DNA from 2 places in the Vibrio tubiashii ATCC 19109 genome. Region 1 is predicted to be linked to the other one. Evidence: predicted binding sites of a transcription regulator. Region 1 holds the regulator's gene; the other holds the start of a gene.
The links. Region 1 encodes PurR, which represses purine synthesis genes. Its sites were predicted from a motif close to TNANGNAAACGTTTNCNTNA; they were not measured.
Positions count from the first base shown of each region.

Region 2: a site for PurR is predicted at 2,153-2,172, ahead of folD (bifunctional methylenetetrahydrofolate dehydrogenase/methenyltetrahydrofolate cyclohydrolase FolD). Genes of this name have one in related genera too.

Region 1 is NZ_CP009354.1:1,134,171-1,140,508, reverse strand. It holds gene torR (two-component system response regulator TorR) at 1-534, opposite strand, end outside; gene torD (molecular chaperone TorD) at 772-1,419, shown strand; gene purR (HTH-type transcriptional repressor PurR) at 1,631-2,638, shown strand; cyclic di-GMP riboswitch class I at 2,783-2,869, shown strand; gene IX91_RS05180 (TfoX/Sxy family DNA transformation protein) at 3,003-3,593, shown strand; gene IX91_RS05175 (TVP38/TMEM64 family protein) at 3,744-4,436, shown strand; gene IX91_RS05170 (putative signal transducing protein) at 4,436-4,741, shown strand; gene IX91_RS05165 (alpha/beta fold hydrolase) at 4,738-5,550, opposite strand; gene glgA (glycogen synthase GlgA) at 5,704-6,338, opposite strand, start outside.
Region 2 is NZ_CP009354.1:2,302,991-2,309,328, forward strand. It holds gene IX91_RS10350 (response regulator) at 1-1,554, opposite strand, end outside; tRNA gene IX91_RS10355 (tRNA-Arg) at 1,962-2,038, opposite strand; gene folD (bifunctional methylenetetrahydrofolate dehydrogenase/methenyltetrahydrofolate cyclohydrolase FolD) at 2,240-3,100, shown strand; gene IX91_RS10365 (NupC/NupG family nucleoside CNT transporter) at 3,265-4,464, opposite strand; gene IX91_RS10370 (LysR family transcriptional regulator) at 4,693-5,634, opposite strand; gene IX91_RS10375 (lytic murein transglycosylase) at 5,691-6,338, opposite strand, start outside.

The DNA.
Region 1 (6,338 bases):
CGGATAAGAGGATAAAGCCACTAGCAGTTCATATTCTGCTTTAGTCAGCTTAACCGGCTCACCGTTACGACTCAGTGCACGGCGCTGAACGTCAAACGTCCACTCACCAAAGCGAACAACATTATCATCTTGCTTCGCTGCGCTGTCAGAGCCTGACGAGTTACGTGCAGCGGAAATTCGCCACAGTAAATTCTTAACTCGAACCAATAGCTCGCGTAATTCAAAAGGTTTAGTGACATAGTCATCGGCGCCCATTTCAAGGCCAACGATTTTGTCGATGCTGTCCGTGCGTCCTGTTACCAGGATAATTCCAATGTCTGATTGACTGCGAAGTTCGCGAGTTAGCATTAATCCATCTTCACCGGGTAGATTAATATCCAACATCACCAAATCAATCGCGTTGCTTTGTAGCATGTCTCGCATCTGCTCGCCGCTTTCTGCTTCGCTGACTTGGTAACCTTCATTCTGAAAGTAGCCAACGAGCTTGCTGCGAGTCACTACGTCGTCTTCTACTACTAGTACGTGATAACTCATCTGCACCACTTAATTTGCATTGGGAATAGTTCTATCATTTATTCTATTCATAAATAGTAACATTTCTAGTATTTATCACTTTAAAAACGAGAAAGATGATTTTTTATTGATTCAAGACAAAACCGCCGCCTTTGTTAATAAATGCTCATAATTCGTCTTTTATTGTCACGTAAGCCATTACCGCTATTCATTTTTATTAGTTACACTAATAGGTAGTTATTTTGGGAGTGATACCTAATGCAAGAAATCAAAGCATTCAACGAGAAACGTGCGGAAATCTATTGGTGGCTTTCAAGCCTTTACGCCAAAGAATTAACGGAAGAGAACCTTGAACAGTACCATTCAGCTCAAATCCGCTCTTTCCTTACTGGCCTTGGCGAGAATGCCGATCTAAAGCCGTCGATTGATCGTGTCATTGATGCACTCAATCGCCTTATCGATCGCGAAGATGCACAACTAGAGCTTGCCGCTGATTTTTGTGATCTATTTTTGAAGTCTGATCGCGACTCTGCACTACCTTACGCTTCAATGTACATTGGAGAGACTGGCCTGCTTAACGACAAACCAGCGAAAGAGATGGAAGCGTTAATGCTAGAGCATGGTGTTGCTGTCGATGAAGGCTTAAATGAACCTGCTGACCATATTGCCATTGAGCTGGATTTTCTCGGCAACCTCATCATTCGCTCTAATGAGCTTGAGCAAGAGCGTCATATTGAAGAAGCACTGATCGAGCAAGAGGGCTTCATTCGTCAGCACCTTCTAAGTTGGACCCCTAAGTTTTCAGCTAAGTGTCAAACACTCGATGAGTTCGGTTTTTACTCGGCGATCGCTTCTCTCACAGTGGCATTCTTAGAGTTAGATTGCACATACTTAATCGGTGAATAGAGTCTGACAATGTGAACTGACACAGGTCAGTTCGAAGAAATGTGTTTGCCCTAAGTCGGATTGCGGTCTAAAATCGTGACCGCAAACGATAAAAATGAACTATTCAAATACAAACCGCTAAATAAGAGCGGTTTTTGTGTTTCTGATACTTTCTGCCAACTTATTCTAAACTGAATATATTCTCGTGGCAGTCATCGACAGGACAAAATTTATGGCCACTATTAAAGACGTTGCTCGCCTTGCTGGTGTTTCAACAACCACTGTGTCTCACGTGATTAACAAAACACGCTTTGTTGCCGAAGCGACACAAGAAAAAGTGATGGAAGCGGTAACCGAGCTTAATTATGCACCGAGTGCAGTTGCTCGTAGTCTTAAGTGCAACACTACTCGTACAATCGGTATGTTAGTGACACAATCGACGAACCTATTTTTCTCAGAAGTTATCGACGGCGTAGAAAGCTACTGTTACCGCCAAGGTTACACCTTGATTCTGTGTAATACAGGCGGCATCTATGAAAAACAACGCGACTACATTCGCATGTTGGCTGAAAAGCGTGTAGATGGCATCCTAGTGATGTGTTCAGATCTGACTGAAGAGCTGAGCGAAATGCTTGATCGCCACAAAGATATTCCAAAAGTAGTTATGGATTGGGGCCCAGAGAGTTCTCAAGCAGATAAGATCATCGATAACTCAGAAGAAGGCGGCTACTTAGCAACCAAATACCTAATTGAACGTGGTCACACTGACATTGCTTGTTTAAGTGGTCACTTCGAAAAAGCAGCATGTGTTGAGCGTATTAGTGGCTTTAAGCGTGCCATGGCCGAAGCGGAACTACCGGTAAATGAAGATTGGATTCTTGAAGGTAACTTCGAATGTGATACAGCGGTATTGGCGGCAGATAAAATTGTTGCAATGGATAAAAAGCCAACAGCCGTGTTCTGTTTTAATGACACCATGGCACTTGGTTTAATGAGCCGCCTGCAACAAAAAGGCATTCAAATCCCACAAGATATTTCCGTAATTGGTTACGATAATATTGAACTGGCCGAGTACTTCTCTCCGCCGTTAACAACGGTTCACCAACCAAAACGTCGTGTTGGTAAGAATGCCTTTGAAATTCTTCTTGAGCGAATTAAAGACAAAGAGCACGAAAAACGCGTGTTTGAGATGCACCCAGAGATTGTTGAGCGTAATACCGTTCGTAATCTAAATAAATAACCTTAACTCAGACGCTTAGCTAGTAGCCGTACTATTGGCTAAGCGTATATCTCCCCTCTATTTATTGAACCAATGTCACATTTATCCTATACAAACGTGATGTTCTGCGCAGAATTTATTTATTCTTAAAGTGTTCGATTAATGCCACGAACAGGGCAAACCATTCCGAAAGGATGGGACGCAAAGCCTCCGGCCTTAAACAATTTATTGTCTGGTAGCGGGGTTGCCGATGGCGAATATGCAAACTGTCATACCGCTTTTACTTGCACTCGTATGACACCTTACTGACAATGTCTCTGCATAATTTTGCTAATCTCTCGGACCTGCATTGGTGGCGTATACTTATACACCGAGAAAACACAGCATGGATAAACCAATACTAAAAGACTCAATGCGTTTATTTGAGCAGTTAGGACATATCAAGTCTCGCTCAATGTTTGGTGGCTTTGGCATTTTTGCTGATGACACTATGTTCGCACTTGTCGTCAACGATAAGCTTCACGTACGCGCGGACGCGGCTCTCGCTAAACAATTTAAGTCTCAAGGGCTAGAACCTTACGTATACAAAAAACGCGGCTTTCCCGTCGTGACAAAGTATTTTGCGCTTTGTGATGACTGGGCAGCAGACGCAGGTAAAACGTTAAAGATTGCTAGCGTCGCGTTAAAAGCCGCAAACCAAGAGAAACAATGCCAATCGCAGGCGAAACCGAATCGCTTGAAGGATCTTCCTAATTTAAGGCTAGCGACAGAACGCATGCTTAAGAAAGCAGGCATAGACACTGTCGAAAACTTAGAAGAGGTGGGCGCCGTACACGCTTTTAAGGCTATCCAGTCTACACACTCTGCCGATGTTAACATCGAACTTCTCTGGGCTTTAGAAGGTGCTATTAAAGGCACGCACTGGTCGGTTATCCCACAAAGCCGACGTCAGGAACTGTTAACGCAAGTTAGCTAATCTAAAACAATATATCTAGAAGAAGTCAGCCTTAGTGCTGACTTTTTTATTGTTTTTTATCTGCCACCTTGAAATTTGTCGCTTGCTTTCCCTGTCTTGTCTAGTAACACTAATATTTGATATCCATGAAATTAAATGGAGCTGCTCAACATGAATAAAAAGATCATCCTAGGAATTGTTTTCGTCGCATTGATTGTTTTACTTGGCGTCAATTTTGGCCAGTATCTCACGCTAGACAATGCCAAAGCCCAGCAAGCTGAGCTTGCGGCATTTATTGCTGACAACTTTACTATCGCCGCGGCGAGCTATTTTATCGCCTATGTTGCCATCACCGCTTTTTCGATTCCTGGCGCTGCGGTCGTGACTCTTTTGGGTGCTGCCCTTTTCGGTTTCTGGACAAGCTTACTGCTGGTTTCTTTCGCTAGCACCATAGGTGCAACACTCGCATTTTTGAGCAGCCGATACTTATTGCGTGATTGGGTACAAAGCAAATTTGGTGAAAAGCTCAATGCCATCAACCAAGGCGTTGAAAAAGATGGCGCATTTTATCTGTTCTCACTGAGATTAATTCCAGTGTTCCCATTCTTCCTCATCAACTTGTTAATGGGTTTAACACCTATCGCGACGGCTCGATTCTATTTGGTGAGTCAACTCGGTATGTTGCCAGGAACTGCGGTTTACCTGAATGCTGGTACTCAACTGGCTCAAATAGACAGCTTGTCGGGTATCGTATCTCCAACCGTTTTAGCCTCTTTTGCACTTCTCGGCTTATTCCCTGTCATTGCAAAATGGATTATGGCTAAAATTAAGAGCTCCCCTTCAACATCAAATGGAAATGCTTAATGAGGATCTATTCCGCATCGACGCCTACCGAAGCTCACATTGTTTGTGAGCTTCTTAAGTCTCAACAGATTGACTGTGAAGTTCGCGGTGAAGGCGTGTTTGGGCTCCAAGGTGAAATACCTTTTGGCGAGAGTAGCGAACCTTATGTCTGGTTACTTGACCCAGAACAAGCCAAGCATGCCAATACGGTTATCGAACAATTTAACAATGCAGATGTTGGCAGTAATTGGCTTTGTAACCAATGCGGGGAAATGAACGAGCCTCAATTTGGCGCATGTTGGCAATGCGGACAAGCAGCACCTTAACCGATTTTAGGCGCTTCAATTTGCTGCTGAATAAATGAAATTGAATGGTGATTGAACTCTTCTGGTCGCTCGACGTTACATACATGGCCGCAATCGGCAATCTCAAGTAACTTACTTTTACGATGTGCTGCGACCATCTCTTTCACAGGTTGAATAAACATATAGTCTTTCTCACCCATCAAATAGAGCGTTGGGATTGGCAGTTCTCTATCCTTAAAATACTTCATCAGTGGGTTAACTTCCGAAGTGAGAATAAACCAACGCTTAAACTCTTTCTGGCAAAGCTTCTTTGCTTCGCGGATAAATAAGTGCCTTGATTCCCTCTGAGTACGCTGCGGCATCACAATATAAGCAAAAAGGCTGTATAACCACATATAAGGGATAACGTGTTTGCACATGCCACCTAGCCTAACCAATATCTGCGAACGGACGTTAAATCGCGTTACAGCGCCACCTAGCACCATCGACTTGACTCTATCTGTTGCAAGTTCCGCTAGGTTTCGAACAATTATCGTGCCGAGAGACATACCAACAAAATGAGCCGAACGTATCTTTAAGTGATCAAGCACCTTAAGAATGTCCATTGTCACCGCTTGAAACGTATAGCGGTTTGCCATTAGCTCTTTGATCAATTGATTCGACTTACCGTGACCACGAAGATCGATAAGTAATAGATTAAAATGCTGTTTATACGCTTTGATTTGCTTAAACCAAATTGAGGAACTTCCCCCTGCGCCATGCACAAAGACTACCCATTCATCACTTGTGGGATGGGTAAAGGTTTTGTGAAATAGCAAGGTATCACTCATATCGAAAAGGGTTTACTCAGCAATAAAATTGGTTACGGAGAGTACCATAAACATAGGGGGATTTACGTCAATTTACCTCAATTCTTAATTATTCTTTTATTAAAAGTGTAAGTAACCATCAAAAAAGGCGCCCTCAAGACGCCTAGTTTCATATTAGCTTTTGTTCAACGCACTGTGATACAAGGATAGATATTCATCTGCCGATTTGTTCCAACAGAAATTTTGCTCCATCGCATACAATTGAACGCGTTTGACTTCGTTAGGTTGCTGCGCGTGCAGCAGTAAAGAACGCTGCAACACGTTAAGCAAAGCACTTGGCTTTGGTTCATCAAATACAAAACCCGTTGCATTTTCAGGCTCAGCATCATAGTCATTAACGCTGTCGCGCAACCCACCAACGCCGCGAACGATAGGGAGTGTACCGTAAGCCATGCTGTAGATCTGATTCAAACCACACGGCTCAAACTCAGAAGGCATAATAAAGAAGTCCGATCCCGCCTCAACCAAATGCGCTAACTCATTGTCATACGCCTCAACAAAAACAAACTTGTCGCTATGCAGCGCTGCAATCTCTTTTAGCTGAGACGCTAGAACAGGGTCACCTGTGCCGACAATCACCACCTGAACCTGATACTTAAGAAAATCACTTAAGATCGGCAATAGATAGTGCACACCTTTTTGGTGTGTCAGGCGACAGACCATGCCATAGACTGCGACCTCTTGAGTTTCTAGTCCCACCCTTTGCTGTAACTCTCGTTTACACGCTTTTTTACCCCTAACCATACTTT
Region 2 (6,338 bases), 1.2 Mb from region 1:
GTCTTGCTTTATCAAGTTCTCGATAACAATCCCTACACTCACAGGAAATTGCTCTTTAAGCAACTCGATATTGCTGCTATCAGACACCTTAAACTTCAGCATGGCGTTAATAAAATGAGAGTGATGGTTGATAAAATAAGGCGCCTCTTTGGCCTTTATCGCTAAAGCATCAATCACACGACCTAACGACGCCTTTTCTGTCGCTTGCTGCATTGCTTGCGCCTTAACACTCAATATTGCTTCGGCTTTATCAAGCACAATGCAGCTAATCGTCATCGCAATATCTTTCTTGCTTGAATTGAGTAGCCTTAGCTCATTCAACCAAGTTCTGGCTAAGTCTAAGCAGCCAATATGAAGTGCTACTGCAAGTAGAGCAAACTTGCGATGTTCTAGCTTAGTTTGGTTGTACAGCAACTCAAGACGCTTTGGCGAGCAAACAGGATTCAATCCATTGACTTGCAGTAAGAGCTGATACAGGCCTTTTGAAAACTTATGGCTATCGATTAACTCATTCTCTTGAATAGCCAAAATTGCCTTTAGAGACGTTTTCAATGTCGCCGGATTCATTTTGTTGCGTGTTTTGATGGCAATAAGTGCTTCGAGAAACAGTCTCAGTTCCTCAATAAACACCAACTCTTCGTCATCTAGCACCGAGTCATAGTCAATTTTGGCGAGAAACATCGACGCTTTTCGATAGTCCGAGAGCATAATACATAGCATCACGCACTTAAGTGTTAGATGCACAATATGTGGGTAGCGGATTGAAAGCTTGATCATTACCCTAACCGCTTTGTCTAAATCACAATCAAGCAATGAATGACGAGCGGTGATCTGCGAAACCAAAGGGTCATCAGGATAGCCAAGAAGCTCATATTCGTGAGCTAAGGTTAGCGCTTCCACCTCATTTCCCAGTTCATTATGAAGCGAAATCTGTTTTACAAGTGGCCAACGATGCTTTACTTGTTTGCTTAGCTGCTTAAGAACAAGTAAAGCTGAGTCATATTTATTCTGTTTTACGTAACAATCAACAACGACTTTGTGAAAGTCTAGCCACTCAATCCCCTTACGCTTTGACTGTCGGTTGCAAATTTCAATCACGTCATCATATAAACCAATTTCGAGCTTCTTATGCACAGTCGCCAAAATCGAGCGTTTAATTAAGCTGCTAGCAATAAGGTGCTTAAACTGATTGTAGTTAAAAGGGTGACCAAGAATATTGTCCGGCTCTAACTCCTCTGCCCCTCGGCTTTGTTCATCATCGCCACTGTTGGCAATCACAACAAATGAGCAGTCACGCGAGTAAGCTCGGCTTTGCTGATACAAGTAGTGATATTTAGGGCCGACTATTTTTTTCTTACTCGCGTAAGAACAGATGATCAGATCAAAGCGATGCTGGTTAACAAGCTGCTTAAAGGTCATGACATTTTGTGCCTTGTGCAACTTATCTTCTGCACCACCCATTTTTTTCAGCATGTTTTTTATCGACGAGGACAACATACTGTTCTCTTCCACGATAAGTATTCGCTTGTCACTTAAATCTTTTTTGTCCGCCATCTAACTACATCTGTCATCTAATTTTCGATTGGAAGCTAAAAGGCTGACATATTAAAGCCTATCACTAGCCGCAGAATTAGATACATGAGCCTAAACGCTGTTACAAATTAATCATTATAAAAATCCATTTTATGCTTATATATCAAACAATTACTGACAAAAACAAACCTTTATAAACATTCACAAAACCAAACCTAAAACAGCAGACATTCATTAAAGAGATGTACATTGAACGATACTTGAGCAAACAACTGAAAAATAAGAGCATTCACGTATCAACATTGACTCGATATCAAGCGCTGAAAATGGCGGTAATCGACTACCTAATGACGTGAGAAAGACAAGTTGGAAAGCACCAAAACGAAAAAACCCGACAACTCTATGAGCTATCGGGTTTCTAGAATAAATGGCACGCCCTGTAGGATTCGAACCTACGACCACATCCTTAGAAGGGACGTGCTCTATCCAGCTGAGCTAAGGGCGCGCTACAGGGAAAGGATTATACGAGTTCGAATTCTTAAAACAAGGGCTTTTAGTAACATTATGATCTGACTGACTAAAAAAAGGTCACAGAATTCTATTTTGATTAAAAACACCACAAAGCAAACGTTTGCTTATAGATGTTCGTCAAATAATTTGCGACAATGCGCTGCAAATAATTCGCCATTCTTATTAAAGGAAAGTCATGACCGCTCAAAATATTGATGGAACTCTAATTTCCCAAACTGTTCGCTCAGAAGTTGCTGCCCGCGTAAAAGCTCGTAAAGAAGCTGGCTTGCGTGCTCCTGGCCTAGCAGTGGTTCTTGTCGGCGAAGATCCGGCTTCTCAAGTTTATGTCGGCAGTAAGCGTCGTGCATGTGAAGAAGTTGGCTTTGTCTCAAAATCTTTTGACCTTCCTGCAACGACGACAGAAGAAGAGCTACTGGCTCTTATTGATGAGCTAAACGGTGACGCTGAGATCGACGGGATTCTTGTTCAGCTACCGCTTCCTGCTGGTATTGATGCGACACATGTCCTTGAGCGTATTCACCCTGAAAAAGACGTCGATGGTTTCCACCCATACAACGTAGGTCGTTTGGCTCAACGTATTCCTAAACTCCGCTCTTGTACGCCTAAAGGCATTATCACTCTACTAGAGCGCTACAACATCAACCTACGTGGTATGCATGCGGTTGTTGTAGGTGCGTCAAACATTGTCGGCCGCCCTATGACGCTTGAGCTACTATTGGCAGGCTGCACGACCACAACCTGTCACCGATTCACTAAAGACTTAGAAGGTCATGTTCGCCAAGCTGACTTAGTTGTGGTTGCAGTAGGTAAACCAAACTTTATTCCTGGCAATTGGATCAAAGAAGGTGCAGTAGTGGTCGATGTGGGTATTAACCGCTTAGATTCAGGCAAGCTAGTTGGTGATGTTGATTATGACAACGCAAAAGAGCGCGCAAGCTTTATTACCCCAGTACCAGGCGGTGTGGGACCAATGACGGTAGCAAGCCTAATTGAGAACACCATGCTTGCTTGTGAGCAGTTTCATACTAAGAAGTAGTACTAAGACGCCATAAATAATCAAAGGGCAGATATCGAGTGATATCTGCCCTTTTTGTTTTGGGTAACTGGATAACTAAAGTTGTTCCGCTGTGGTTAATAAGTCCCGTCTAGTTTTCCATAGGGCGAAGCCCGTTCCCGAAGGACGAAGTCCGCCCTCGCCTCTTAAAGGCTAAGAATCACACCAGCAATTGATGCGCTCATTAGGTTTGCCATGACACCTGCCGCAATGGCGCGGAAGCCGTATTTGGAAATGAATGGACGCTTTTCAGGCACTAGGCTTCCTAAGCCACCGATGAGCATAGCCATAGTTGAGATGTTAGCAAAGCCGCACAGTGCAAAGGTTACGATAGCTTGTGAGTGCTCACTTAGTTGTGCTTTGACATCCATTAATTGGATAAAGGCGACAAACTCGTTCACAACAATTTTATTACCGATTAACGAACCTGCAGTGATTGCTTCATTCCAAGGAATGCCGAGTAGCCACGCCACTGGCGCGAACAGGTAGCCAAGGATTAGCTCAAAACTCAGCTCTACTCCAACTAGACTGCCAACCCACCCTAGCATGCCGTTAAGCATCGCTATCACACTGATAAAGGCAAGTAAGGTTGCGCCAACAGCGACGGCAATGCGTAAACCAGACATTGCGCCGTCAGCCATGGCTTCAACGACGTTGGTCGCTTTCGGCATCTCGGCATTATCAAGCTCAGTGCTTGGGCTGATGGTTTCCGTTTCAGGTACTAAGATCTTTGCCATCAGTAAACCTGCCGGAGCCGACATAAACGCCGCGGCAATCAGGTAGTTGAGATCCACACCTAGCGACGCGTAACCAACTAAGGTGCCACCAGCGACGGAAGCAAGACCACCACACATAACAGCGAAAAACTGCGAGTCCGTCATCTGTTTTAAGTACGGTTTTACCACTAGCGGTGCTTCAATCATGCCGACAAAAATGTTTGCTGTTGCAGACAAAGACTCAGCACGACCAATACCCAATAGCTTTTGCAGCCCACCACCAATGAGGTTGATCACTTTTGGCATAAGCCCAATGTGGTACAAGCCAGAAATCAGCGCCGAGAAAAAGATGATGATGCCAAGAACGTTGATTGCAAACGTAAAGCCACCTGTTGCCAAGCCGCCAAACAAGAAAGCGATACCTTCTTGACCATAGTTAATAAGGTTGGAGACGGCGCCTGTCACGCTGTTCAGCGCTTCTTTGCCTGCTGGTACGTACAACACCAATAGCGCAAAGGTAATTTGCAATGCAAACGCGAGCGATACTGTTCTAAAATTAATTTTCTTTCTATTTGTAGAGAGCAGCCAAGCGGTAAATAGAATGGCTACAACACCAAGAATTGAGTTCATAACATGAATCCGACAGAAGGGGGAACAAGAATGGCGTCGGAGTCTAGCCATCTAAAAATGAGATGCAAGTCACAGTTGTTAACTGGATGTATTCTGCATAGCTTAAAAAACCACCACACAGATAACTCATTGATAGTTAAGCATATAAACGTTTGCTTATTACTATATTTTCCAAATGGAAATTATGTTTATGGAGTACGAAAAAGTATTCTTGCCAAGATGCCGCAGTCAGGGCCTTTGAATATAGGGCGCTAGTTTCTTATCCCAATGGCACGGGTTGCCAATTTTCTGCTTTATAAAATCGATCACGGCTACCGTCTTCTTAGGTAAGAAACGACGACTTGGATAGACTGCGTAAAATGGCATGCTCTGCGAAGCGTTCCAATCGGGAAACAGCTGGATAAGTTGCCCGGTTTTAAACTCATCACCAATAAGATAAGTCGCTAGATAAGCGATGCCCCACCCTGCAACCGCGGCATCACGTACCGCTTCTGCTAAGTCGACCGAATAATTCCCAGAGACTTTAATACTCAACTGTTCTTGAGGGCTGCTAAATGACCATCGTGTATAATCCCTTTCCCAGCTTCGATAAATCAGGCAATTATGCTCCGTCAGTTCACTTGGGTGACTTGGGGTTTGATGCTTAACTAAATAATCAGGAGAGGCTGCCACAACAAACTGCGAGTCCGCTAAGCGCTGAGCCACATAGCCTTCTGGAAGATGTTCATTGTTGGTAATCCACAGATCCAACCCCTCTTCTAGCATATCTACTTTGTAGTCGAACAAATGCACTTCAACCTGAAGATTAGGATATTGCTGGCGCAGTTCATCAATTGCAGGAATGATGTGCAAAGTACCAAAAGATTGCGACAAACCAATTTTCACTAGCCCTGCTACCTCATCACGCTGGCTTTCAACCTCTAGCTGAGCCTCCCCAACTATCGAAACCAACTGAGCACAATGTTTATAAAATTTTTGCCCAGCCTCGGTAGGCGTAAAGCTTCGCGTGGTACGTTGTACAAGCTTTACACCCAGCGATGATTCAAGCTGAGCTAATTGCTTACTCACATGAGATACCGAGACACCTAAGCTTTTAGCAGCCAAGGTAAAATTCTTATGTTTGAGCAAAGCGGCAAACACTACCATTTGCGCAGCACGTTCTGAAAGCACAGGATCTCCAAAAGAAAAAGGAGCTCAAGAGAGCTCCTTTTGATTAAATTGTTTGTCTACAACGTAATTCTATCAGCGAGATGACTGACAGCTAAAGCGAAGTAGTAAGAGCGATTCCACTTCATCAGTACATTGTAGTTGTTGTAAACCAGATAGACTCGCCCGTTGGCATTGTCTGGCGCGGTCAACCATGCATCCACATCCACTTGTGGCAGTGAACTGCCATCGTATCTAGTGATGCCAAGTTGATTCCATTCCGCTAGGGTTTTCTCTTTACCTTCAACACGGCCTTCTAGGTCCATGTCAAAACCTTGCGGTAGCTTAACCTGACGTCCCCAAGTGAACTTGTCATTCCAACCAGATTGACTCAGATAATTAGCGGCTGAAGCAAATACATCCGCTTCTGTATTCCAAATGTCTTTCTTACCATCACCGCTTCCGTCAGCAGCATAAGAAAGGAACGAGCTTGGCATAAACTGACATTGCCCCATCGCCCCGGCCCAAGAGCCTTTAAAGTCGCCGACTGAGATATGTCCTTCTTGCAAGATTTGCAGCGCGGCCATGGTTTCTTTGCGGAAAAAGGCTTCTCGGCGACCGTCGTAAGCGAGCGTCGATAGTGCATCGATCACTGGGTAGTTACCAGTGAACTTACCAAAGTTACTCTCAACTCCCCAAAGCGCTACAATAAAACGTGGCTGTACACC